Linked DNA regions of Solitalea lacus. The main gene of each other region encodes a partner of the protein of the gene in region 2 in a complex. Links are inferred from orthologs where the notes say so. Each region holds a gene or a part of one and is shown on either strand. Other genes may lie near its edges. The genes, in order: accD and L2B55_RS16610.

Region 1 (8,697 bases), 880 kb from region 2 along the record:
ACTCCCAAAGGTTTGGAGTTATTGTCGACCTTAAGTAATGACAAAATTCAAGGATATGTTCATGAAAATCTTACCAGTGATGAACTTGAAACACTAAATAATCTTTTGGATAAATTTAGAGGGTAATCCAAAGGTTTCATAATTGATAATTCTGCTTTAGTTATAAATAATAAAGCTCATGAGAAAAATCATGAGCTTTATTATTTAGTGCTCTATTCACACTCCTAATGACTATGTGCATGAGCTCCTTGTAAAAAGAACAATGTTATGGAAATACCCGCCCCTAAAAAGATAGCAATGGTTTTGTAGAAATTGAATTTATGGTCTTCACTAGCTTCAAATAAAATGGTGGTGGAGATATGTAGAAAAATACCTATCACCACAGCCATAATGTAGTCAAAATACTGTGATAGTACTCCCGAGGCATTAGGTCCTAAATTCTTACTTAATATGAATCCTGCCGGCGACATAATGGCAAACAATACCAACATTAAAATAGTAGTTTGTTTGCTAACATGACTCTGAACTAAAATACTTCCTAGTGCAAATGCTGCCGGAATATGATGTACGGCAATACCAAATAATAATTCATTTTGAGCTTCTGAGCTTGCTAAAGGCAAGGCTTCCAGAAAAGCATGTAGACATAAGCTTATCATTAACCCAATTGGAAAAGCAGAACCATGTTCATGGCTATGAACATGAATGTGACCGTGCTCAACACCCTCAGAGAATTGCTCTAAAATTATTTGAAAGGCAAAGCCTACCAACACAAATAAACCAACAAGTGGATTATGAGAGCTGTATACTTCGGGCATTAGATGAAGTGCACAAATGGCAAATAAATAAGCTCCACTGAATGAAAGTATTAGCTTAAGTTGTTTGGTGGTCCCTTTTTGAATGAAAAATACAGCTATACCGCCTAAAAAGGCACTGCCAAATAATATTAAACTTTTAATTAATTCCATCTATTGGTACAAGTGTTTTACGGAGCGAAGAAACTCCATAACCAATTAATAAACCTAAAATTCCTCCGCAGGTTACATCAAACGGATAATGAACACCTACATAAACCTGAGCAAAGCAAACAAGGGCTGCCCAAATTAAAGCTGCCGGTAAAACCCATTTCCAGCGTTGGTAAAACGTGCCGATTAAAAACATGGAAATGGCAAAATGATTTGCGGCATGTGATGATACAAAGCTAAAACCATTGCCACAACGATTAAGACGTAATTTTACCAAGCCGACTAATGCCGGATCGTTACAAGGCCGGAGGCGTTGAAAATATTCTTTTATAATACTTGCACTTGTAAAATCAGCAATTGCAAACGTTAAAAGAAGGAAACCGATAAGATAAAGCCCTTTTTTCTTGTATTCTCGGATAAAGAAAACAATAAGGAATACATATACAGGTGTCCAAAAATATTGGTTACGCAGTAAAGGCATTAACAAATCAAAAAAAGAATTGGAAAGGCCTGTATTTATGAAAAAGAAAGCTTTTTGGTCAAAGGTGTTTAATTGATTAAGCATTATTGGGTTTTTCTGCAAATGAAAAGTAATCGGTCTGACTTTAACGGGTCAAATGGACGTAAGTCATAGTCGCCAAATGTTGCTTCAATATCAAAATTTGCATTCTTAAAATAACGTTCAAAATCCGTCATCATTAAAGCTTTAACTTCTTCTTTAAAGGCAAAATGGCGGCCTTTATTTTCAAAGTCTATTTTTTTGATAATTGCCCCGTCTTCAATTTTACGTTGAATGTGAAATTCGATGTTTTCAACCGTCTGAATCTCTCTAAATACCAAATTGTTTTTAAGTTTTTCAGCATTCATAAAATCAAGCACCAGAACACCTCCTGTTTTCAGTGATTTAGCAAACATGTTAATGGCATGTTGATGGTCGCGGTCTTTTTCAAAGAAGCCAAAACTGGTAAATAGGTTAAGAACGACATCGAAATAGTTTATGAAAAACAAATTTCTCATATCGTGAACGTAAAAATGCAATTTAGCATTTTCATGAGCAGTGGCTAACTTGATATTTTCCTCTGAAAGGTCAATACCGGTTACATCGTACCCCTTTTTATTAAGGTAGATGGCGTGTCGTCCTTTTCCACAACCAATATCAAGCATACGTTCCTTGATTGAGGGCGTCAGATATTCGCAAAGGTTGTCAATTAAATGTTCTGCTTCGCGTTCATCTCTTTTGTTATAAAGTATATGATAATAAGGCGAATTGAACCAATTCTGGTACCACTTCTGTTGTTTATCAGGCATAGCAACAAATATATAAAACCAATATGAGCAATTTCAGGCTAATTAAAATATCTTAATTGTATAAAATTTTGACAATCGTTTGCGTGCAATACTTCATATCCAATTTAAAAACTGGGCAATATCTTTACAAGGGCATAATTGCCTATTCTGATTTAATATTATAATTTTGTTCACTCTAATTTAAAATTAATAACATTGACACTAATTAAATCTATTTCAGGTATTAGGGGTACAATTGGTGGCGCCCCAGGTAATGCTCTTACTCCTGTTGATGTAGTAAAGTTTACTTCGGCTTTTGGCCAATGGGTAATTAATAAAACCGGTAACAAAAAGATTGTTATTGGTAGAGATGCTCGTATTTCAGGCGAAATGGTACGCAACCTGGTGGTGGGGACCTTGCAAGGTTTAGGAATAGATGTAGTTGACCTAGATCTATCAACCACTCCAACCGTTGAAATTGCGGTTCCTTTAGAAAACGCCGGTGGTGGTATTATCCTTACAGCCAGTCACAATCCTAAGCAGTGGAATGCATTAAAATTGTTAAATCATAAAGGTGAATTTATTTCAGCAGCTGATGGACAGGAGGTTTTGGATATTGCCGAACAAGCCGCTGTTGAATATGCTGATGTTGATTCATTGGGCTCATATAAGGTAGACAGTACTTATGTTGATAAACATATTGAAATGATTTTGGCATTACCATTGGTAGATGTTGAAGCTATTAAAAAAGCTAATTTCAGTGTGGTGGTTGATGCTGTGAATTCAACAGGCGGAATTTTTGTTCCAAGATTGTTAAAAGCCTTAGGAGTACAAACTGTTCATGAGTTGTATTGTACCCCTGATGGTAAGTTTCCCCATAATCCAGAGCCTTTGGCAGAACACTTAACAGAGCTTTCTAAAACAGTTACTGCTAAGCATGCCAGTTTAGGTATTTCAGTTGATCCGGATGTTGATCGTCTTGTATTTATGAGTGAGGATGGTAACTTATTTGGTGAAGAATACACCCTTGTAGCTGTTGCCGATTATGTGCTCCAGCATACAAAAGGTAATACAGTTTCCAACCTTTCATCGACACGTGCTTTGCAAGACATTACTGAAAAGCATGGTGGTAAATACAGTGCCGCTGCAGTAGGAGAGGTTAATGTGGTTGAAATGATGAAAGCTACCAATGCAGTAATTGGAGGAGAAGGTAACGGAGGGGTAATTTATCCTGAGTTGCATTACGGAAGAGATGCTCTGGTGGGAATCGCTCTGTTTTTAACGCACCTGGCTAAATTTGGTAAAAGTATTTCAGTATTAAGAAACTCTTATCCTAACTATCATATTTCAAAAAATAAGATCACCTTAACGGCTGATATGGATATTGATAGTTTGTTGAAGAAAATTCAAGATAAATACAAAAAGCAGCCAATAAATACAATTGATGGAGTTCGTATAGAATTTGATAAGGAATGGGTACATTTGCGTCGTTCTAATACTGAACCAATTATCCGTATTTATTCTGAAGGCAATTCAGAAACGGTTGCTGATGCATTGGCAAACAAGATAATTGCAGATTTTAAAGAAATGATATAATGAATGAAGTGAAATGAGGGATTTGAGATGAAACATGCCAGGTAACTTGCACATTTTATCTCATACATTTCACTTTATTGAACCAATACCAATTAATTTAACTTAACCTAAAAATGAGAGTTTATTTAGACAATGCTGCTACTACTCCAATTGATAAGGAAGTATTGGCGGTGATGTTCAACATGATGGAGAATCAATTTGGGAACCCTTCTTCCATCCATGCACACGGTCGCGAGGTGCGTTCTGCAGTTGAAATGGCGCGCAAGACTATTGCAAAATTGTTGAATACTTCACCTGCTGAGATTTTCTTTACTTCTGGAGGAACCGAAGCCGATAACACGGCAATCCGTTGTGGAATTATTGATAATGGTATTACTCACGCCATTACTTCAAAAATTGAGCACCATGCAGTTGGTCACACTTTTGAAGAACTGGAGAAAAAGGGCATTATCAAGCTAAGTTATGTAAACATTGACGATAAGGGAAATGTCGATTATAACCACCTTGAAGAATTGCTTAAAACCAACGAACGAAGCTTTGTTTCGTTAATGCATGCCAATAACGAAATAGGTACTTTATTGGATATTGAGCGAGTTGGCAACCTTTGTGAGCAGTACAATGCATTATTCCATTGTGATACAGTGCAAACCATGGGACACTATGTGCATGACTTAAGCAAGCTTAAAGTGCATTTTGTGGCTTGTGCAGCACATAAATTGCACGGACCTAAAGGAGTTGGCTTTTTATATGTAAACCATAATGTTAAAATTAAACCTTTAATTTACGGTGGAGCTCAAGAGCGTAACATGCGTGGTGGAACTGAGAATGTTTATGGCATTGTAGGTTTGGCTAAGGCATTGGAAATTGCTTATAATGAGATGGAGCAACATGCTCAACATGTTCAAGATTTAAAATCGTACATGAAAGAGCAATTACTTCAAAATTTCCCAGACATTCAATTTAATGGTGAAACTAACCCCGAAAAGAGTTTATATACAGTATTAAACGTGTCATTCCCTGAGTCTGATATGGGCGATATGATGTTGTTTAACTTAGATATTAACGGTATCTCGGCTTCAGGTGGAAGTGCTTGTTCTTCAGGTTCAAACATTGGTTCGCATGTGCTTTCGGGTATTGGAGCTGATCCAAACCGTCCGGCTATTCGTTTTTCTTTCAGTAAAATGACGACTAAAGAAGAGATCGACTATACAATCGAAAAATTAAAACAGATTGTTCCTGTGGAAGTTGCAGTGAAGTAATTTGTTTTTAGCAATATTTTAAAAAGTGGATTATCATTATAGATAATTCACTTTTTTATTTGTAATAAAAAGGGAGTCTTTGAAAATTACAATTCCCTGAAACACAGCTATTAATTGTGTTGAATTCAAAAAAATAACCCCGAAAAAGTCTCAAATGAGGCCAAATCGGGGTTTTTCATTATTTTGGTTTTGCGAAACAACAAAATAATATGCTGCAAAACTACTTATTTCCTGTCAACGAACTGCAAAGTCCCCGCGAAATTATTTTTCAGACGACCAGCTTGGGCAAACTCCGCCAGGTACTTCCACTGGACCGCTTGGCAGCCCTCTTACCGGCTAAGGGCAGTGCACGTGGCGCTAAAGCCTGGCTGGCTCCAGAGGGCATGTTGGCCTTGTTGTTTTTGAAGTCCTATACTGGTCTGAGTGATGAGCAGTTGATTGAACACCTGAACGGGAATTGGCAAATGCAGTTGTTTTGCGGCATGCGCCTGGCCGATAATGAACAAATCAAGGATGTCACCCTGGTCTCCAGAATCCGCAGTTATGTGGCCAAACACCTGGATCTGCAGCTGTTTCAGGAAGAACTGATTCGTTATTGGAAGCCGCAGCTGAAGGAAACGCAGGTTTTGTTCTGCGATGCCACCGTGTATGAAAGCGACATGAAATACCCTACCAGCGTGAAACTGCTGTGGGATTGCTGCCTGTTCAGTCATGAGTTATACGAAGATTTGTTGAAATCCTGTAAGCTAAAGCGGGCTAAAAACGCTTTTAATGAACAACAACTCAAACAATCGACTTTCAATTTACTCCGTAAGAAAAGCCAGCGCAAGTCACGTCGTCGCTGCCAGCAGTTAATCAAGTTACTCACCCGCTTGAATGGCCTGATTAAGGATGTTTTTCGCTTAATGGGCGACAGGCTGCAACTGGCCGGGCGGCTCCGGGAACGCTTTGACTTGGTGGAGCAAGTGTTAAAGGAGCAGCGGTTCTTGTTGGAAAATCCCGGTAAGAAACTACCCGACAGGGTATTGTCCCTGTACAAGCCTTTTGTGCGTTCCATTGTACGGGGCAAGGAAAACAAACCCTGTGAATTTGGGGCCAAAGTGCACATGCTGCAGGTGGATGGGATCAATATCATTGAACATTACAGCTATGCGGCTTATAATGAATGTAAGCGAGTAGAAGCTTCGCTAGCCCTACATGGGCGCCTGTTCGGTACCTGTCATCAATTTGCAGGCGACCGGATTTATGCCACCAATGCCAATCGAAAATACCTGAGCGAGCGGAAGATTGCTACCGGCTTTGTGCAAAAAGGCAGAGGCGATACGCCGGAAAAGAAAACCCTGAGAGCCCTGTTGAATAAAGAACGTTCCACCCGGCTGGAGGGTAGCTTTGGAACGGAAAAGAATCACTACGATCTGCGGCGCATCAAGGCACGTAACCAGGCTAATGAAACCCTTTGGATGTTCTTTGGGGTGATGACCGCCAACGCCGTGCGCATGGTCACTAAGCGGGAGAAGGCCCAAGCTCCCGATTTAGCCGCCTAAAACCTCCTGCCACAGCTGCCCAAGCAATCCCGCAAGGGCAAAGTGTGCCCTGTTGCATCGTTTTTTTCAAAATTTCGACCCTTTTCCACAAATCCTGCCCAGTTATCCACAAGTTGGTCGTGCTGGCCTACTCAAACTGCCACAAAGAAAGAAAGCGGCAACCCAAATTTTATTTGGATTGCCGCTTTCTTCGGAATTTCCCAAGAGTCCCTAAAAAAAACGGATGAAGCAGTAACCCCTCCATCCGTTAATTTTTTTAAGTATTTACTTTATTTCTGAACAATTTTTAAAAACGAAGCAATTTTGGATTTCATTTGGCGACGGTCAACAATGAAGTCTAAAAAGCCGTGTTCCAATACAAATTCAGCACTCTGAAAACCTTTAGGAAGATCCTTTTTAATGGTTTCTTTAATTACACGCGGTCCGGCAAAGCCAATCATCGCTCCAGGTTCCGAGATATTAATGTCACCCAGCATTGCATATGAGGCTGTAACGCCACCTGTAGTAGGATCCGTTAATAACGAAATATAAGGGATTTTAGCTTCAGCTAATAATGCCAGTTTAGCTGATGTTTTGGCCATTTGCATTAACGAGAAAGCAGCCTCCATCATACGGGCCCCACCTGATTTAGAAATCATCAGGAATGGAATTTTGTTCTTTAATGAGTAATCGATAGAGCGGGCTATTTTTTCTCCCACAACTGAACCCATTGAACCGCCGATAAAATCAAAGTCCATACAAGCAATAACCAAGTCTTGTCCTTCAATTTTACCAACACCGGCACGAATCGCGTCTTTTAGGCCAGTTTTGGCCATGGTTTCAATAATTCGATCAGTGTATTTCTTACTGTCTACAAAGTGTAACGGGTCACCGGAAGTAAGGTTGGAGAATAACTCAGTAAACTGGTTATCATCAAATAAAATCTCAAAATATTCTTTAGAGCCTATACGGATGTGGTAGCCGCAATGGTGGCAAACATACTTGTTTTCTACCTGCTCTGAATTATGCAAAACTTTTTTGCAAGAAGGACATTTATTCCAAAGACCATCCGGGGTTTCCTTTTTTTCTTCGGTTTTGGTTGTGATACCTTCTTTTGCACGTTTAAACCAACTCATGATTTGTTATGTAATGTGTTTGTTTTAGTTGTTAATCAGTTTTTTATATAAAGTTAAACAATGGAAACTAATCCGGTGTATAGCTACAATAAAAAGGGCTGCAAAATAGTAAAAATCTGTAACTCGTCGGCATATAGTTCTTAATTTAATCTTAGGTTCTCACTACCAATGGTTAGTAATTGTCAAATTCGTAAAAAATCGATTGAAAAACGGTTTTAATAACTATATTTAGCCACTCAATTTAAAAAATCTTCTATTAAAACTAATCTCGTATGTCAGATCAGACTCAAACAGCTATTTCAAAGGGCGTTTTGCACGGAGATGCAGTGCAGGAATTATTCGAATTAGCAAAGCAACATCAATTTGCATTACCAGCTGTGAATACTATTGGAACCAATACTATTAATGCGGTAATGGAAGCTGCTAAAGCGGTTAACTCTCCGGTTATTATTCAGCTTTCAAATGGTGGTGCTCAGTTTTATGCTGGTAAATCATTAAATAATGATAATCTGCAGGCCTGTATTGCCGGTGCTGTTTCTGCTGCACAACACGTACACTTACTGGCTGAAATGTATGGAGTTTCTGTTATTCTTCATACAGACCATGCTGCTAAAAAATTATTGACTTGGATTGATGGTATGCTAGAAGCAGGCGAAAAGTTTTATGCTCAGCATGGCAAACCTTTATTCTCGTCGCACATGATTGACTTGTCAGAAGAGCCATTGCATGAGAATATTGAAATCTGCAAAACTTACCTTGAGCGTATGAGCAAAATGGGTATGACTTTAGAGATTGAACTTGGAGTTACAGGTGGTGAAGAAGATGGTGTTGACAACTCTGATGTGGATAGCTCAAAATTATATACTCAACCTGAAGAAGTTGATTACGCTTATACCGAGTTAAGTAAAATCAGCCACCGCTTTACTATTGCAGC
Region 2 (17,813 bases):
CCGAGAAAATCTGACCTTCGCCAAATAATAAGGCTCCATGCTCACCTTTTTTTATTACAAGGTATTTAGGGCCCATCTCCTGAATTTTCTTTGCTGCCTTAACCAAAGAATACTCTCCGGATAATTGACGTGCTTCTGCGTCGTTAATCGTTAAAACGTCAACCATCTTTAAGGTTTCTTTCAAATCATCCATAGCAATGTCCATCCAAAAGTTCATGGTATCCATTACAATTAGTTTAGGGCGATTATTCAGGCGGTTGATAACTGTTTGTTGAATTTTAGGAGTAAGGTTGCCAAGCATTAGGAATTGGCAATCCTGGTAATTTGCCGGGATGATAGGATCAAAGTCGGCTAATACATTTAAGTCGGTTACCAATGTATCACGACTATTCATATCGTTATGATAGCGGCCTGCCCAAAAAAAAGATTTTTCACCTTTTTTTATTTGCAATCCATCGGTGTTAATACCATGATGATTTAAATCTGCAATTTCTTCCTGTGGAAAATCATCACCAACAACGGCAACTAAATTTGCATTTTTGGTAAAATACGAAGCGGCTAAACAAACGTAAGTTGCTGCTCCTCCGACAATTCTGTCTGTTTTTCCAAAAGGGGTTTCAATGGCATCAAAAGCCACGGTTCCAACGGCCAATAAACTCATTTAATTTTTTTTAAAATTTTTCACTGCAAATATTGCATAATTAATTCTAAATCCCGAATATTGCACTCCCAAATCGATGGAACGCCATCTGAAAATAAGGGGAAATAAGGTTGAAAATGTTAGTTTTGGCCTTAATGAAAAGATAGAAATTACCGGTCCCGATACTTATTGGGATTTTAAAAATACTCACACTCCTGAGTAGCTCAGCCGGTTAGAGCATCTGACTGTTAATCAGAGGGTCGCTGGTTCGAGCCCAGCCTCAGGAGCCATTACAAAAAGTAGTTTTGTAATGTAAAAAGGGACGACTCCCACTTCTCACAAACTCCTGAGTAGCTCAGCTGGTTAGAGCATCTGACTGTTAATCAGAGGGTCGCTGGTTCGAGCCCAGCCTCAGGAGCAAAAAATCCCGATCAGTTTACTGGTCGGGATTTTTTGTTTAGCCAAATCGTAGGTTTTCCTGAATCTAGCCTTGATGGTATATTAGGATCAAGTACAAAAGTTGTGGAGTAGGGAATAAAAGTTCATTTTTGTGCATCCTAAAAACACCATGCACGAGTCCTATAAAGCCCTGATCCCACTGATCCTTCCTGAATCCATTGAGGAATATTTTGAATTAACCGAGGTGGAGAAAAAAGACGCCGCTATCCATATCTATTTAAAGGAAGTAAAGGATCAAGTACAAAAGTTGTGGAGTAGGGAATAAAAGTTCATTTTTGTGCATCCTAAAAACACCATGCACGAGTCCTATAAAGCCCTGATCCCACTGATCCTTCCTGAATCCATTGAGGAATATTTTGAATTAACCGAGGTGGAGAAAAAAGACGCCGCTATCCATATCTATTTAAAGGAAGTAAACAAGACCCCTGAAGAGTATGCGGCAAACAAATTGCACTCCAAAGGCTTTTTTGAGCCCATCACCCTGCAGGATTTTCCCATTCGTGGTTTTCAGGTGTACCTCCACATTACCCGCCGCCGCTGGATGAACGAGGATACCGGCAAAGTCGTTTACCGCAATTGGGATTTAGTGGCCCAAGGCACCCGCATTACCAAGGGTTTTGCGGCTTTTTTAAAAGCATTCAGCCGATACACAGGCGCATAGCCTGCAAACCATCGCCGGTTTCTATGGCGTGAATGGCAAGAAACTTCATCGCAGCTACCGGAACCGCTTAAGTAATTTTAACTCCTGGAAAGCGGGCAACGATATCGAAAAAGGACTTTTGTTTCCCCAAAACATGGGACCTTATCTTTCCATTGACGAAACTTCGTTGTCCTTAGGGGAACTCTATACCATCATTACAAATAAAGACGCCAGGGGCAAAAAAGGGACCGTTGTGGCCATCGTCAAGGGCACACAGTCCGATGGGATTATTCCCCTGCTCAAGCGGCTTCCCAAACGGTTACGGAACGAAGTAAAAGAAGTAACCATGGACCTGGCAGGAAGCATGAACCTTATTGTCAAACATTGTTTTCCCTATGCCAAACAGGTGATCGATCGTTTTCATGTGCAACAACTGGGGGGAGAGGCCTTGCAGGAAATTCGCATCCAGCATCGCTGGAAGGCCATAGAGGCGGAAAACAAGGCCTTGGAAAAGGCCCGAAAAACCCAAGCAGAATATCATCCGAAGATCTATGCCAACGGGGATACGCTCAAGCAATTGCTGGCCCGCAGCCGCCACCTGCTGTATAAAGCCCAGGTGAACTGGAGCCAGGAACAAGAAAAACGGGCAAGTCTCCTCTTTGAGCTATATCCAGATCTGGGACAGGCTTATGCATTGGCTCAAAAGCTCTCCTGGATTTACAACCACTCCTCATCTAAATCCCTGGCCTTAACACGCTTGGCCCAATGGTAGGACCAGGTAGAAAAGGCCGGCTTTAAAACGTTTAATACCCTGTCCAAAACCATACAGCTCCATTACGAACGGATCCTGAACTACTTTGACAACCGCAGCACCAACGCTTCGGCCGAATCGTTCAATGCTAAAATTAAAGCCTTCCGGAGTCAATTCAGGGGTGTAAAGGATGTACCTTTTTTCCTTTTCAGGCTTACTAAATTATTTGCTTAAGAAAGGGTTGCTCCACAGGTTTTGGGATTGATCCGTATATTAACTTCTATATTTTATTACAAAAAGTCTTAAATGTCAATTGCAGTAATCTTTTTTCAGTCTTTCATTTGCTAAGCTTCTGGAAAGTAGGGAACAGATTGCAGAATGAAAGCGCGATACCGGTAGGATGGTATGAAGCATGGATAGGTGTATTAAGAGTGCATGAAAACCATATCTAGTTGAGATAGTTATGCTCATACTTTAGATAGGATCGATTGGTAAAAAATCTTTAGGGGAACACTTCAATATCTTAGCTTACCGCTGGGCAGGGTTGGACCCTGCAACGGGTGACCCGCAAGGGTATCTGCCCGATGGCACGGTGAGTAAAGACTATGCGGCCTTATTGAGCGTTGCGCCCAAGCAGTTGATCTACCACGGCCCGGCACGGCCGCCTTTTTTCGGCAGTATCCGCAATACCTTTTCCTGGAAGAATATCTCCCTGTCGGCTGGGCTGGCTTTTCGCCTGGGGTATTACTTTCACCAGCCTTCGGTGAACTACAGCACCCTGTTCAGCACCTGGAACGGCAATAAGGATTACGCCCAGCGCTGGCAGAAACCGGGCGATGAGCGAATCACCAACGTTCCCTCTCTGGTCTACCCAGCCAACCCCAACCGGGACGCTTTTTATGGCGGAGCGCAATCCTTGGTGGCCAAGGCCGATCATATTCGCCTGCAGGATTTGACGCTCTCCTGCGAGCTGAGTAAAAAGAACTGGACGGTTTTACCCCTGCAACAGCTCCGGCTGTACCTGTACGCCAATAACCTGGGCTTGTTATGGACGGCGAACCAGAAGGGAACCGATCCGGAAAGTCCCCTCTTGCCGGCTGCCCGAACGATCGCGATCGGTATCAATGCAACCTTTTAATGAAAATAGCTAAGCAACGAATCATGAAACATACAGTAAAAATAATGGTGCTGATCAGCCTCTTGCTGTGCAGCTGCACCAAAGAAATTATTGACAAGAAACCGGATAAAAGCCAGGTCGTACCCACCACCTTGTCGGATTTTCAGGCCCTTTTGGATAATGTGCTGGTCTTTGGCGTTCATTATTCCGGCATCGCAGAAGTGGCCAGTGGTGATTATTACCTCCATGCAGCCGACTTCCATGCCCTCAATGGGGTACCTGAAAAGAATGCCTTTCTTTGGCAGGGCCAGGTCTGGGACGGCGCACCGGTGGTGGCCGAATGGAATAGTTTCTATGAAAAGGTTTTCTATACCAATGTGGTGTTGGATGGCCTTCAGGCGGTAGCGGTGAGCAATTCCACGCAGGAAGCGTACAATCAGGTTAAAGGCATGGCCTTGTTTTACCGGGCCACCGCTTTTTTTCACCTGGCTCAGCTCTTTGCAGGCCCGTATGGCCCTACTGCCCCAACGGATTTGGGGATTCCGCTGCGCTTAAATTCAGACCTGAATGAACGATCGGTCCGGGCTACCCTGGAGCAAACCTATGCGCAGATTCTTACCGACTTACAGGAGGCACTTCGACTCCTGCCTGCCCAATTCCGCACGCCCTACAGGCCCTCAAAAGTGGCCGCCTATGCACTCTTAGCCCGAGTGGCCCTCGTGATGGGTGATTACGATAAGGCCCTGCAGTACGCAGATGAATCCCTGAAACTGCATGGGGTGCTGTTGGATTATAACTCGATTAATCGGGCCGCTACCTTTCCTGTTCCTAAGTTAAATGCAGAAGTGATTTTACAGGCTACCTGTGGCCGCTACGGAAGCTGGGAGCGGGCAAGAGGGAAGGTGGATTCCCTTTTGTATAAATCCTATGCGGCGAATGATATCCGACGAACGGCTTTCTTCATAGTTAACAGCGATGGCTCGGTAGCATTTAAAGGCATGTACTCAGGCTCCTTGAGTTTGTTTACAGGCCTTGCTACCGATGAACAGCTGTTGATCCGTGCCGAATGCTATGCCCGAAAGGGAAAAGCCCATGAAGCCGTCACTGATTTGAATACGCTGTTGGTGAATCGGTACAAGAAAGGCACCTTCGTTCCCCTTACAGCAACCGATCCAGACAACGTAGTGGAGCTGGTGCTAGCGGAACGAAGAAAGCAATTGCTCTTCCGGGGACTGCGCTGGATGGATTTGCGCAGGTTGAATCAAGAGGCCCGTTTTGCCATAACACTAAAGCGTACGATGGATGGCCTAGCCTACACCTTGCCGCCAAATGATAAGCGGTATGTATTTCCCATACCGGACTACATCCTTGCCGCCACGGGTATGCCCCAAAATGAGCGGTAGGATAGTCCTGCCGGTGCAAACGGATTAGTTAGGCAAATGAATCATTAATCAGTTAAACCAACCAAATTTAAACGGTAAGTAACCAGATGGTTTTTATAGAGCACAACCAGTAATCTTGTTTGCTGTATAGATTCTAGAGTCGACTCTTTTTAATCAAAGGTCGACTCTTTTTTTTGATGTCATGTAAGTTGATGAAGTAATAAAGGAAAGTGAAACTGTTGGATAGTTCAGAAGCCTGTAAAGCAACTAAAAACAAAGATATCCTGTCAATACTGAGGTGTTAATTTTTTCAACTTCAGATCTCAATGATCCTCAATAATTTTTTCTTGCGGTGAAAAAATGAATTATTCACCGCAAATTTGCGGTGAATAATTCATATGTTTACCGCAGAATAGTTATGGCAATGGCAAAATACATCTACGAGTATAAAAACTGGACAGCTTTTACCTGGCAAGACAAAGTCATAAATGCCGTTTTTGGAAATGTCCGCCTGATGCAGGGCAAAATAATTGGGCAAATGAACACCTTAGGTTTTTCTGCCAAAGAAGAAGCTACACTTACTGCCTTAACATTAGATGTAGTAAAATCATCGGAAATAGAGGGGGAAATGCTGAATTATAATCAGGTGCGTTCGTCTATTGCAAGGCGTTTGGGCATCAACACAGCAGGACTTGTTCCAAGCAGTCGCCATATAGAAGGAATAGTGGAAATGATGCTCGATGCTACCCAGCATTACAATATGCCATTAACTGAAAAACGATTGTTTGGTTGGCACGCAGCACTTTTCCCTACAGGATATAGCGGACCTTACAAGATTGAAGTGGGGCAATACAGAACGGGCGAAATGCAAGTGGTTTCAGGTGCAATGGGCAAAGAAAAAGTACATTACGAAGCCGTAAAGCCCGAGTTAGTAAAGACGGAAATGGACAAGTTTTTGGATTGGTTTAACAACGAAAACAGCCTTGACTTAGTGTTGAAAGCTGCTATCGCACACTTTTGGTTTGTCATTATTCATCCTTTTGATGACGGAAACGGTAGAATAGGAAGAGCTTTAACCGATATGCTTCTTTCCGGAGCAGAAGGAAGTGGAGAACGTTATTACAGTATGTCGAGTCAAATGTTGGCTGAACGTAAACGTTATTATGAAGTATTACAAAAAGTGCAGCACAGTTCAGGCGATATAACTGAATGGTTAGAATGGTTCTTGCACTGCCTCAAAAATGCAATTTTAGCCACAGAGCACACCGTACAAAAAATATTGCGCAAAGTTGAGTTTTGGAAACTACATGAACATACACCCTTCAATGAACGCCAACGCTTAATGCTTAATAAACTCTTTGAAGGTTTTGAGGGAAAACTACAAACTTCAAAATGGGCCAAAATCACCAAAACCTCTAATGATACCGCTTTACGGGATATAAAAGATCTAGTAGAAAAAGGTGTATTGCAACAAACAGTTGAAGGAGGACGAAACGTCAACTACGAATTAGTAAACTTTAATTTGGAATAACCACCCATTTCCGCCTTCCTTATTTGATTTTCAAGTGCAGTCTGGGGTTGGCCAGATATAAACAAAAAAACCGAGTTCTTTCGAACCCGGTTTCCCTTCTTCATATAACTAACCTATTTACTAGTAGCTTTGTAAACTTTCTCGTTTGTATTGCTGTTGCTTTGGCTAGCTTCTCGCTTAAATACAAACTGATGATCGTTTAATTCAATAATGTTGATTACTTCGCTGAAAATCTTATTATCAGGAATAGAGGATGATTCGGTAATTTTTACTTTGTTATCTTCAAGTATCCATGTTCCATAATAATCATACTTGGTTAATCCCTGAGTAACTGATTTTCTGCAAATCTGGCGGCCACTGGCATCCACCGAAAAATCATACGAAACATCGTATTTAATGAAATAACTGCTGTTAACAACCGGAAGTTCTTCACCTTTCCATAAATAGGTGGTAAGCTTCGTTGTGTCAATCAATTTTACAGTTTCATCTTTTTTGCATGCTACGGCAACAGTAAGGCCAATCAAAAGCAGGAGTGTGTGGTAAATTTTTTTCATTGAAAGAGTCGTAATTGTTTAATAATCAGATCCTGACCGTCAGAATCTGGATACAGCTTTATACGCCTTTCATTTAATTGAGTTTCAAAAAAAGTAAGAAAAATGGCAAAAAATATTGAATTTAACTGTTGGTAAGTGTTTGATTATTATTAGTTTATATTTTAAAATGATAAATAGTGGGTTAGAGTGGAAAATGTCTGAAATTCTTGCTAGATTGAAATAACTTAAATCTAAAAACGTATGCTCTCAAAAAAAATGAATTGGTTGTCATCAGTACTTTTACTGGTGATGATGGCCACAATAATGTATTCATGTGGCCCAAAAGATTCCGAAATTTCTACAGAAGTTGATAAGCAAATTGCTTCTTACGGCCCAGGAGTTAGCGCAACCGTAGAGAAAGGTGTAGTTACCATTTCCGGGGAACTGGGAGATGAAGCCAGCCGAAGCGCCATTGAGGCTTCTGTTAAATCTGTAAAGGGGGTAAAGTCGGTAGTGAACAATACTTCCGTGAAGATTGTAGCTCCTCCTGTTGAAATAAACCCTGATGCAGTATTAAGAACTACCATTGAAGAAGCATTAAAGCAGAAAGGGATTTCTGGAGTTACTTTGGCCATTATGAACGGTGAGGTTACATTAACGGGAGAAGTGAAAAAGGATGATTTGATGAAAGTTATGCAAGCTGCCAATGAGGCCAAGCCTAAAAAAGTAATCAATCAACTTAAAATCGTTAAATAAATAACACTACCATTATGGCCTTACAAGATAAATATCGGGAAGTGATAGATTTTGCCCGCGCTAATGGAGTGAACGATCTATCGGTGCAAGAACAAAACAATGTTTTATACTTAACCGGCACTGCTCCGGCTGATGCTGTTAAACAGCAGATTTGGGCTGTTTACGAGAAGTTGGACCCTGAAATGCGATCAGCTGATATGGTGCTAAATATTGGAGTTGCAGTCGGCGCAAGTACCACTTATACTGTACAAGCGGGCGATAGCCTAAGTAAAATAGCTGCTAAATATAGTGGAATAAGCTGGAAGGATATTTTTGAAGCCAATAGGGATCAAATATCTAATCCGGACTTAATACATCCGGGTCAGGTACTTAAAATCCCTCAATAGGCTTAAAAACAACAATGCCTTCCGAATTAATTCAGAAGGCATTGTTGCTTATATTATTTTACTTTGATTTTAGTGCTCGTTTACAACTCCCATTGAAGAGAATTTGTTGATACGTTCTGATATTACTGTCTCAATTTTCTTTTTGCCTAATTCGTTGAGATCAGTTAAAATTCGTTGCTTCAATGTTTCAGCCATTTGTGCAGGATCATTTTGCGCACCACCCAACGGTTCTTTTACAATACCATCGATCAGTTTGTTTTTAAACATGTCTTCGGCAGTAAGTTTAAGTGCATCAGCAGCTTTTTCTTTATGATCCCAGCTTCTCCATAAAATAGATGAACAAGACTCTGGAGAGATAACCGAATACCACGAATATTCAAGCATGTACACCTTATCGCCAATACCAATTCCTAACGCACCACCAGAAGCTCCTTCACCAACAATAAAGCACAGAACCGGAACTTTCAGTACCGACATTTCCAGAAGGTTGCGAGCAATGGCTTCACCTTGTCCACGCTCTTCAGCTTCCAAGCCCGGGTAAGCTCCCATTGTATCAATTAAGGTAACCACCGGTACATTGAACTTTTCAGCTAATCTCATTAAGCGTAAAGCCTTGCGGTAACCCTCAGGGTTAGCCATACCAAAGTTTCGGAATTGACGCTCTTTAGTGTTTTTCCCTTTCTGATGACCAATAATCATTACCGGTTTGCCATCAATAGTAGCAAATCCACCAACGATGGCTTTGTCATCTTTAACGGTACGGTCGCCATGAAGTTCGATAAAGTCTTCACACATCATCGCAATGTAGTCAAGCGTTTGTGGACGCTCTGGATGACGCGACATCTGTACTTTTTGCCAGCCGGTTAATTTTTTATACACGTCTTGTTGTGTTTGATCAATTTTAGCTTCAATTTCACGAATAGTTGCCGAAAAGTCTACCTTGGTTTTTTCCTGAGCCATTTTCACCTTTTCTAACTCTTCCATTAAAATGGTGATCGGCTTTTCGAAATCAAAAGTTGGTTTCATCAATTGTTTAAGTCTTTTTAATGTGAGCCAATTCTATTTATGGAATACACGATAGGAAAGCGCTTTAAACCAGCCTCACAATAGTTTAAAATGAGGGGTAAAAGTAAGAAACATTTTTAATTTCGAATATAGCCAATGCTATATGATTCAATTTGTTTTTTAAGTACCTTATTATTAGTTGCTTGAATCGTTAATGATTATTGCTCTGAATTTTGCTCCGCCTTTTGCGCTCTGAAATGAGTTGATCACATCTGTTAACCTGCCCGAGCTGATGGTTTTTGCGTCAAAAAGAATGCTGGCAGTAGCTAATTCATAGTTAAGGTTAACATTTAGTACTCCTTTCTGTTTTTTGAGTTCGTCAGAGAGTTGCTGAGCTTGTTTTTTATTGAGTCGTTCACCGGTGATTTTAACATAAAGCGAGTCTGAAATATAAAAACGATCACGCTTGGGTGGTGACATGATTATCACATTTTTACGACTTTGCCTAGGCGAAACGGCAAAGACTAATTGACCGATCAATGAAATAAGGATTATTACGGCCCAAATTCGATATGTTTTCATAAAGAAAGATTTCTCAAAATATTAAACTGATATTGTGTAGATATATTGTTTTCAGGTAACAATTTATTGGCAATTGTTGTCTGTAGGTAATTAATGTGTTAGATGTAGATGATTTTGCGGTTTAAAAATAACCCAAATTCGCAGGGTAAATATAAAAATAAAAACTTCTTATGCTTTTGTTTTCACAGTATTTATTTGTGTCTCATCAATATCTAAATTAATTTTCTTTGATAAAGTCTTGATTCATATATGAATTATATTCATATTGTTTGATTAAAAAACATCTATTATTCCCTATTTAATCTTAATAAAAACATTCGTCTTTATGAAAAACAACTTTAATAAAATTGTATGGCTAGTAGTACTTATCATTTTTTTTTACGCATGTAAGGATTTTGATGGAACTCGTGAAAAAGAATTTGGATGTAAGGTAAATGGACAAAAGTGGAATCCGTTTTCTGACGATTTTAAATTTAATCCTGTTGAGGCCCACAGCTATATTTATTCCGGGAGAAGAATATTCTATATTGATGGTTATAATTCTCCAAGCAATATAAAAATTGTAGGTTTTTTTATTTCAGATTTAACTACTGCTAAAGATTATCCACTGACATTATCCCCTTCTAATAATGTAGGGTCTATAAAAATTGGTGACAATGAATATAAAACAGACAATGTAAATATTGGCACTGTTTCTATTTATAAATTGGATACTGTACACCAAAAAATATCAGGCGTATTTTCATTTAAAGCAAAAATGGTTGATGGAAATATTACAGCTAATGTAACGGAGGGTTATTTTGATGTGAAGTACAAACCTTATTAATAATTAATACTAATCGATCTCCTACCACGCTACCTTAATCTACTAAACTTATGAATTTATTTAAACGTTTACCGAATGTTTCGGTATTGATCGCTGTGTTTTATTTTTTTTGCAGTTATTCTTATACATATGGTCAAATCAGTCCTTTTTCCGATGTAAGTGAAAGCACTTATTTACAGGAAACAGCCAACATACTTTTACCCATAGATAAAAGCAAAGTTCCTACAGGAATATTATATGACCGAGTATTTAATTTAGCAGGTCTTGAAAGATTTACAGGTGTTCTTGGTTCAGATACTTCGGATATAGACCATTTCCATCAGGCCTATTATGAATTGTATTCTTCAGCTTATAATACTTCAGGCTGGAAAACACCTGAACAATTAGATGCCGATTTATTAAGTTTATATCCTTCAACTACTCACCCCATTGGTATACTGTATTATAATTATAACAGTATTGATACTAATTCAGTCATTAATAACTTGTTTTATATTCAAAACGGTCAATTGTATGATGTTGCAAACCGTACAGTATCTCCTTATAACAGTAATATAACATTAATAGCCAGTCCTTTAGGAGAGGCAGAGGCGGAATGGGAAATAGGAATACATACATTTACGCTTGATTCAAGGTTTTTTCTTACCAATCAATCCTTAAATATCAATAATGTGAGTATCGACTTTGATGATGGAGCCGGTTATCGCTCACTTGCCCTTAATAGCAGTGTACAGATAAACTATGCTACAACCGGTTCGAAAATCATCAAGATGAACATAAATTTAGTTGGAGGGTCAGTGTTAAAAGCAATAGCAGGAATAAATATACGTACAGGTCGCCCTAATATAACCCCTTGTAATGGCTATGATAAAATAAATATAACTGGTTTGCCATTTAATGCCAGCCAATATGGAGGCGCAGCAACCACGCAGGCTACCGGCACAGCATATATTTATTATGCTGCTGCAAATTGCACCCCTAAAAGAATAACTAAACCGATTATATTTTTAGATGGATTTGATCCAAAGAAAAAAAAAGAAAGAGAATGAAAGAACACATCAGAGAATATGGGATGAATATATTAACAAAAAAGTAAGATTTCCCAACGGTACAGAATTGTTTTTAGGTGATAAGCTTCGAAACGATGGTTATGATATTATTATCTATGACTATGAAGATGGTGGAGATTTAATTGAGAAAAATGCATTAGCTGTGGTTCAATTGCTCCAAACGTTATATTCTCAATATCAAAATACTTTACAGGATGATTTTGTCGTAATTGGACCAAGTTATGGGTCGTTAGTGGCACAGTATGCATTAGCCTATTGTGAGAAAAACAATATAGGACATCACACCCGTTTGTACATTTCTTTTGACGGGCCACAACAAGGCGCTAATGTGCCAATTGGATTACAGCAAATGGTAGATTATTTTTTGCAGAAAGGATTAATAGGAGATATTTTTTCAAATGCAAAAAATGGTTTACACAGAACCAATGCCGCTCGACAAATGTTGGTACATCACTCTATTGCAAATTCAGAAACGCCGGCTCCAGATAATTTTAGAAACATTTTTAAATCTAATTTAACTGCAGTTGGGGAATATCCAACTATATGTAGAAAAATTGCAATTATCAATGGAAGTAACGACGCTCTTTCAAATACTCTCCTTGCTCCATGCGGGGAAATGGTACATTTTAGTATGAATAAGCTAATATCCTCCAATAAGAAGTTGAATTGGAATTGTTATGCTTCTGCAAAAACAAATAGATGTGAATCGTTAAATATGTTAACTGATGGGTGGTTATTAAGAAAAGTTATAGGTCAGCCTAAAGTTAAAATATTATATACGCAACCTGCCGCAAATAATAATAGTTATGATGCAGCTCCTGGCGGTTATTTTGAAGATACATTTAGCGAGTATGACGGTAAAGTTAGGTTTTGGGCTGCCATCGCTTTTGGCTGGATGAGAAAGAAGGAGTATCGGCATAATGTAAATGCTACTTTTATGCCTTCAGTGAGTGCTGCAGATATAAGACTGCCAAGTTTCAATCTTTCTTATAACTTTAAAAATATTAACCTTGCATGCGAAGGGCTTTCTCCATTTGACCGGGTATATGCTCCTCCTATAAATGAGCCTCACGTTTCAATAACTTCGAATAATGCCGGTTGGTTCGAAACAGAAATCAAGGGTAAACCAGGTCTAATACCCAATGGTTCAGTTTACGATGTAAATATAAGCACATCCGCTACTTGCATAGATTCAACACCTGTCACATTAACAGCTTCATCAAATGCAGGCACAGCAGTACAATATATATGGACCGTTGGTACAGAGTTAAAGATTGTGTCAGGTCAAGGAACTTCAAGTATTCAGGTCGTAAAAAATGTGCCCAATTCAACTATCTCAACTGTTACAGTTTCTGTAAATAGTCATTGTGGAAATGGTACTTTTTCAAAAAATATCACTGTAGGAGCTCCTACAATTTTAACATTATCGGGAACCTATACAACAGAAGGCTTTTCGGCCTATATTGATGAAAATCAAAGCCAGTTTTGCCTGAAAAGTTATATGTTTCCTGGTTTCTATAGTGGTGTGATAGCCCTAAACGACCAGGTGGCTACCAATTATAATTGGGAATTGGTAAGCAAATACCCAAGTACGGCTACTACCGGTATTGGCTTGGTACCAGGTACTACTAAAGATTACGAGGTGTATGTAAAGCCTCAAAACGGAATGGCCACTTACAGGTTAACTACCACCAATGCTTGCGGATCTTCTTCACGTGATTTTACGTTTGTGGCAGATGGAGATTGTCTTATTGCTTATGCAATGCAATCGCCTACCTCAGAGTCAATTACTATAGCTCCCAATCCTGCAGATAACTCTTTTACTGTTATACTGGAGGTAGGACTTCAATCTAATACCGAGACGAGCAATACAACTAAAACTGCAATGGATTATGATATTAAGCTTTATGATAAAAACATGCGGGAACTAAAGAAAGCCAAATCAAAAGGAGAAAACGTAACCATCACCATTGCCGATTTACCAAACGATATTTATTATCTAATCATTAAAGACGGTAAGAATACCGTAAACAAACAAATTCTTGTTCAACATTAACCCGAAAAACCATTAAAACAAATAACATGGAAAACAACGGATCATTAAACATCGATCCGGCTGATTTAACAGCTATTAAAGACACCTTACAGGTAATTCCGCATTTGCTGGAGCTAAAAATTGGCGAAAGCCCGCTAACAGCCCAAAATGAGGGATAAGTCGTTCGCTTTTGTGACCAAAGCATTTGAATATACCAAACAATATCCCGAGTTTGCTCGCTTTAAATATCGACGAGTTTGAGAAGGATATCAATACGCTGCAAACCCTGCGTGAGCTATTGATGTCTATGGCTCAGCTGAATATAAAGCTGGAAGGCTCCATACTGGTGGCCGGGTAGTGAAGACTATACTCTGCTTTAAACTATTACGGCTCGATAAAAGAAGGAGGCAAGGGCAATGTATCTAAATTCAAAAGTGATTTACAAGGAACTGAGCGTGCGTTTTCTGGGTAGAACTAAGTTAAGATCCATTCTTGCAAAGTTTCCTGTAATCTAAAGTGATTTTTCATTTCATCGAATGCATTCTGCATTCGGTATGGGTATATTGCTATGATGAAAAGGGAAGTTTCATTTAGAGAGGAAAGTTATGTGTATAATGAAGGCAATTTGAAAGAATTAAAACAAGAAAACTCCTGAGCGGTTAAATCAGGAGTTTTCTTGTTTACTATAAAAGTAATTTATTGCTGAAGCACTGCTCCAAACTTGCTTTCCAATGTTTTAAGTTCTGCGTGTAGTTTGTTGGCTACTGCGGTTTGCTTGTTTTGGCTAGCCATGTTGGCAAGCTCACTGATTAAGCTTAATCCTAAATTGATTTCTTCCCCAAAGCGGTTCATGCGCGGCATGCCTAAGGAATGGTAATAATCTAGCTGATTAATGATAAAGCCGTTCAGTACTTCAATTTGCTTGTTTGCTTTTTGAGGAGCCTTGCATTTGTAATATAAGTCGGCACACATCAATTCAGGAATCAGGTTGTAACCCACCTGGTTGCTGATGAATGGAATAGAGGCTGCCATTTTATCCAATGTTTTTACACATGAATCAACTTTGCCTTCGTTGTATAATGCTTGGGCTAAAATATTGAAGGTACTTTTGCAAGTGGTAGTCATGCGTGAACTTTCAGGATCAACATAGATCTTACCATCATTATAATTATCCCATTTAAATTTATTGTGCACATTGTTGTACAATACTTTGGTGTTAATACTGCCCTCACGACCTAAAATGGCATCGGTTGAGTCGCTCAGCATCGGAACCAAGCGGTAAGCAAAGCCTTCATTTTGGAAGTATTTCTGCAATCCATAGAAATTGCGATCAGGAACGGTAATTGCAAAATAGATAGGACGCTCCCAAAGGTTGTTAGCAATAATATCGAGTGCTAATAAATCATTTTTATATAAACCGTTTGATGCAATCGTCCAGTTTATACTAGGAACAATTTTAGCCTCCTCTGCAGCATCTACCACTTTATTCTTTAATACAGCGTTTTTATCAACCGTAATTTTAAAGTTTTTGGTAGGAAGATAATTAATCAACTCTCCACCTTGAGTTTGTGCTTTAGCATCTTGGCTGTCGCTGGCAATAAAGTCAACCACTTCCTTCAGCTCTGAATTTCCCTGAATGTTTTGCTCAAACAACGGTGTATAGTCGCGAATACCTGCGGCAAACTTTTCGTTCGGCAAAGAAATTTTAACTGGCGCAGATTCATTCATTTTTTCCTTCATCTGACGGCCATACCAGTCGGTACCTAATAAGCTTAGGTTAACAATACGCACATCCGGTCGAATATTTTCGACCTCCTGGCAATACCAAAGTGGATAGGTGTCGTTATCGCCATAAGTAAAGATGATCGCGTTTGGCTCACAACTGTTAAGATAGTTAGCTGCTAAGTCTCTCGAGGTGTAACGGTTAGAGCGATCGTGGTCATCCCATTCCTCTTTTGCCATTACATATGGTACTGCCACTAAGCATAGCACGGTTGCAACTCCTGCTGATGCCATCATGTTTATCCTTTTGCCTAAAAACTCATAAATAGCCAACACGCCTAAACCAATCCAAATTGCAAATGCATAAAACGATCCTACATAAGCATAGTCTCGCTCCCGAGGCTGCAATGGAGTCTGGTTAAGGTAAAGTACAATTGCTAAACCTGTCATGAAGAATAGCAAGAACACCACTGTGAAATCTTTAAGATTACGTTTATACTGGAAGAATAAACCAATTAAGCCTAAAATAAGCGGTAAGAAATATAAGCGGTTGTAAGCCTTATTTTCGGTAATGCTATTTGGTAAGTTATCCTGATTGCCCAAACGAACGGCATCTAATGGTTTAATGCCGCTGATCCAGTTGCCTTCATGGACAGCACCTGCTCCTTGCACATCATTCTGACGTCCTGCAAAGTTCCACATGAAGTAACGGAAATACATATAGTTCACCTGGTAGCCAATAAAGAAACCAAGGTTATCTGCATAGGTTGGCTCTCCTGTAATGCCCAGCCAGCTTTTGTAGAACTGAACGTGGTTAGGGTCATCACTGTAAATACGAGGGAAAGGGATTTTTTTAGAATATTGTGCAACAGGTTTAGGTCCGATTTCTTCGTATTTAGTTGCTCCTTTACGGTATTGCATTTCACCTTTTTCCTGACCGCTCATTTCTGAATTGTAATACGGGCCGAAGCCTAAAGGACGATCACCGTATTGTTCACGGTTAAGGTAGCTTAAGAAGCTATATGCATTTGAAGGATCGTTGTTATTCAGATTTGGGTTGGCTTTTGCTCTGATTACAATCATTGCAAAAGAGGCGTAACCAATCATGATAAACATTGTGCATAAAACAGAAACATTTAATACGTAATGATTGATTGCCGGTTTCCAATAAAATAAAACAAAGCCAACAATAATAAAGTACAATATACCTGCTAAAACTCCCCATCCGAAAATTAGCATTATGCCAAGTAATACAGCAGAAGCATATAGAAGGTTTTTGCTTTGATTAATACTGTAAAGCAATAAGCTTACTAATAATGCTATGAAAATAGCTCCAAACACAGCTACTCCACTGCCAAAGCTCATTCCTAAAGTGTTTACAAAGAATAAGTCAAATTTGGCTGCAAAGGCAATTGTTCCAGGAATTAAGCCGTACTGAACGAATACCAAAATTACACATGAAATAAGGAAGGTAATAATAGCGCCCTTGGTGGTTGCTTTATGCTTTTTGAAGTAATACACTAAACCTAAAGCAGGGATTGTTAATAAGTTTAATAAGTGCACTCCAATTGATAAGCCCATTAAATAGGCAATGAAAACCAACCAACGATCTGCATATTTTTCGTTAGCTTCGTTCTCCCATTTTAAAATGGCCCAAAATACAATTGCGGTACATAATGACGACAAGGCGTAAACCTCCGACTCAACAGCCGAAAACCAAAACGTATCAGAAAAAGTATAAGCCAATGCGCCAACCAAACCAGCTCCCATAATAGCAAAGGTTTGCGAGCCATTAACAGAGTCACCATTTTTTACCAATAATTTTTTAGCAAGGTGTGTTACGCTCCAAAACAAAAACATAATGGTTGCCCCACTTGAAAGGGCGGAGCCAAAGTTTGTCCACCAGGCAATTTGAGTTCTGTCACCAGCAAATAACGAAAGCACTTTGGAGATCATTAGAAACAAAGGTGCACCCGGTTGGTGACATACCTGTAGGCGGTAGGCTGATGAAATGAATTCTCCGCAGTCCCAAAAACTGCCGGTAGGTTCAAGAGTTAATGTGTAAACAGTAGTTGCAATAAGGAAGGTAACCCATCCCAAGAGGTTGTTTAACCTAGTGTAATTCGTCATAATATATGTTCGACTTCTGGTTTATTCTATATCAAATTCAAACCGCCGAATTTAGAAAATATTTTGGGCCTAAGTAAAAATAAATGAGCCGCAATTTTTTTGCGGCCCAAAACTCATGTTGTTATTTCAAATTTCTCGATAAACTCGCTTAGCCTAATCTCTATCTTTCGGCTTAGTTCAATTTGATTAAATGCTTTTGCCTGTTCTGCCAATGATTGCAATAAGTATAAGCCGGTCTGCACTTCGTT

What was found.
Region 1: the proteins of L2B55_RS16610 (region 2) and accD are in contact, whole or in part, in a solved structure (PDB 8UXZ), measured with the Escherichia coli proteins. The link is inferred for Solitalea lacus from one-to-one orthologs.

What each region holds. Positions count from the first base shown.
Region 1 is NZ_CP091740.1:2,971,484-2,980,180, reverse strand. Bases 5,841-8,697 are described here. They hold accD (acetyl-CoA carboxylase, carboxyltransferase subunit beta), read right to left. Parts: upstream 7,764-8,697; coding sequence 6,918-7,763; downstream 5,841-6,917. Other genes in these bases: fbaA (class II fructose-bisphosphate aldolase), read left to right, coding at 8,036-8,697; L2B55_RS12875 (transposase), read left to right, coding at 5,841-6,648. Outside these bases: L2B55_RS12905 (MarR family winged helix-turn-helix transcriptional regulator), read left to right, coding at 1-126; L2B55_RS12900 (ZIP family metal transporter), read right to left, coding at 225-965; L2B55_RS12895 (phosphatase PAP2 family protein), read right to left, coding at 952-1,527; L2B55_RS12890 (class I SAM-dependent methyltransferase), read right to left, coding at 1,527-2,270; glmM (phosphoglucosamine mutase), read left to right, coding at 2,466-3,845; L2B55_RS12880 (cysteine desulfurase family protein), read left to right, coding at 3,959-5,104; more of L2B55_RS12875, read left to right, coding at 5,314-5,840.
Region 2 is NZ_CP091740.1:3,847,273-3,865,085, reverse strand. Bases 7,244-10,148 are described here. They hold L2B55_RS16610 (acetyl-CoA carboxylase carboxyltransferase subunit alpha), read right to left. Parts: upstream 9,222-10,148; coding sequence 8,265-9,221; downstream 7,244-8,264. Other genes in these bases: L2B55_RS16600 (Riean_0653 family protein), read left to right, coding at 10,108-10,148; L2B55_RS16605 (hypothetical protein), read right to left, coding at 9,396-9,782; L2B55_RS16615 (LysM peptidoglycan-binding domain-containing protein), read left to right, coding at 7,824-8,195; L2B55_RS16620 (BON domain-containing protein), read left to right, coding at 7,315-7,809. Also shown: L2B55_RS16670 (PfkB family carbohydrate kinase), read right to left, coding at 1-661; L2B55_RS16655 (hypothetical protein), read left to right, coding at 1,209-1,364; L2B55_RS16650 (ISAon1 family transposase N-terminal region protein), read left to right, coding at 1,395-1,760; L2B55_RS16640 (hypothetical protein), read left to right, coding at 3,035-3,628; L2B55_RS16635 (RagB/SusD family nutrient uptake outer membrane protein), read left to right, coding at 3,652-5,010; L2B55_RS16630 (Fic family protein), read left to right, coding at 5,408-6,520; L2B55_RS16625 (hypothetical protein), read right to left, coding at 6,634-7,074; more of L2B55_RS16600, read left to right, coding at 10,149-10,608; L2B55_RS16595 (hypothetical protein), read left to right, coding at 10,659-11,657; L2B55_RS16590 (T9SS type A sorting domain-containing protein), read left to right, coding at 11,620-13,734; L2B55_RS18945 (hypothetical protein), read left to right, coding at 13,761-13,892; L2B55_RS16585 (glycosyltransferase family 117 protein), read right to left, coding at 14,410-17,565; L2B55_RS16580 (protein O-mannosyl-transferase family), read right to left, coding at 17,679-17,813. UniProt on the Escherichia coli protein: Component of the acetyl coenzyme A carboxylase (ACC) complex. First, biotin carboxylase catalyzes the carboxylation of biotin on its carrier protein (BCCP) and then the CO(2) group is transferred by the carboxyltransferase to acetyl-CoA to form malonyl-CoA.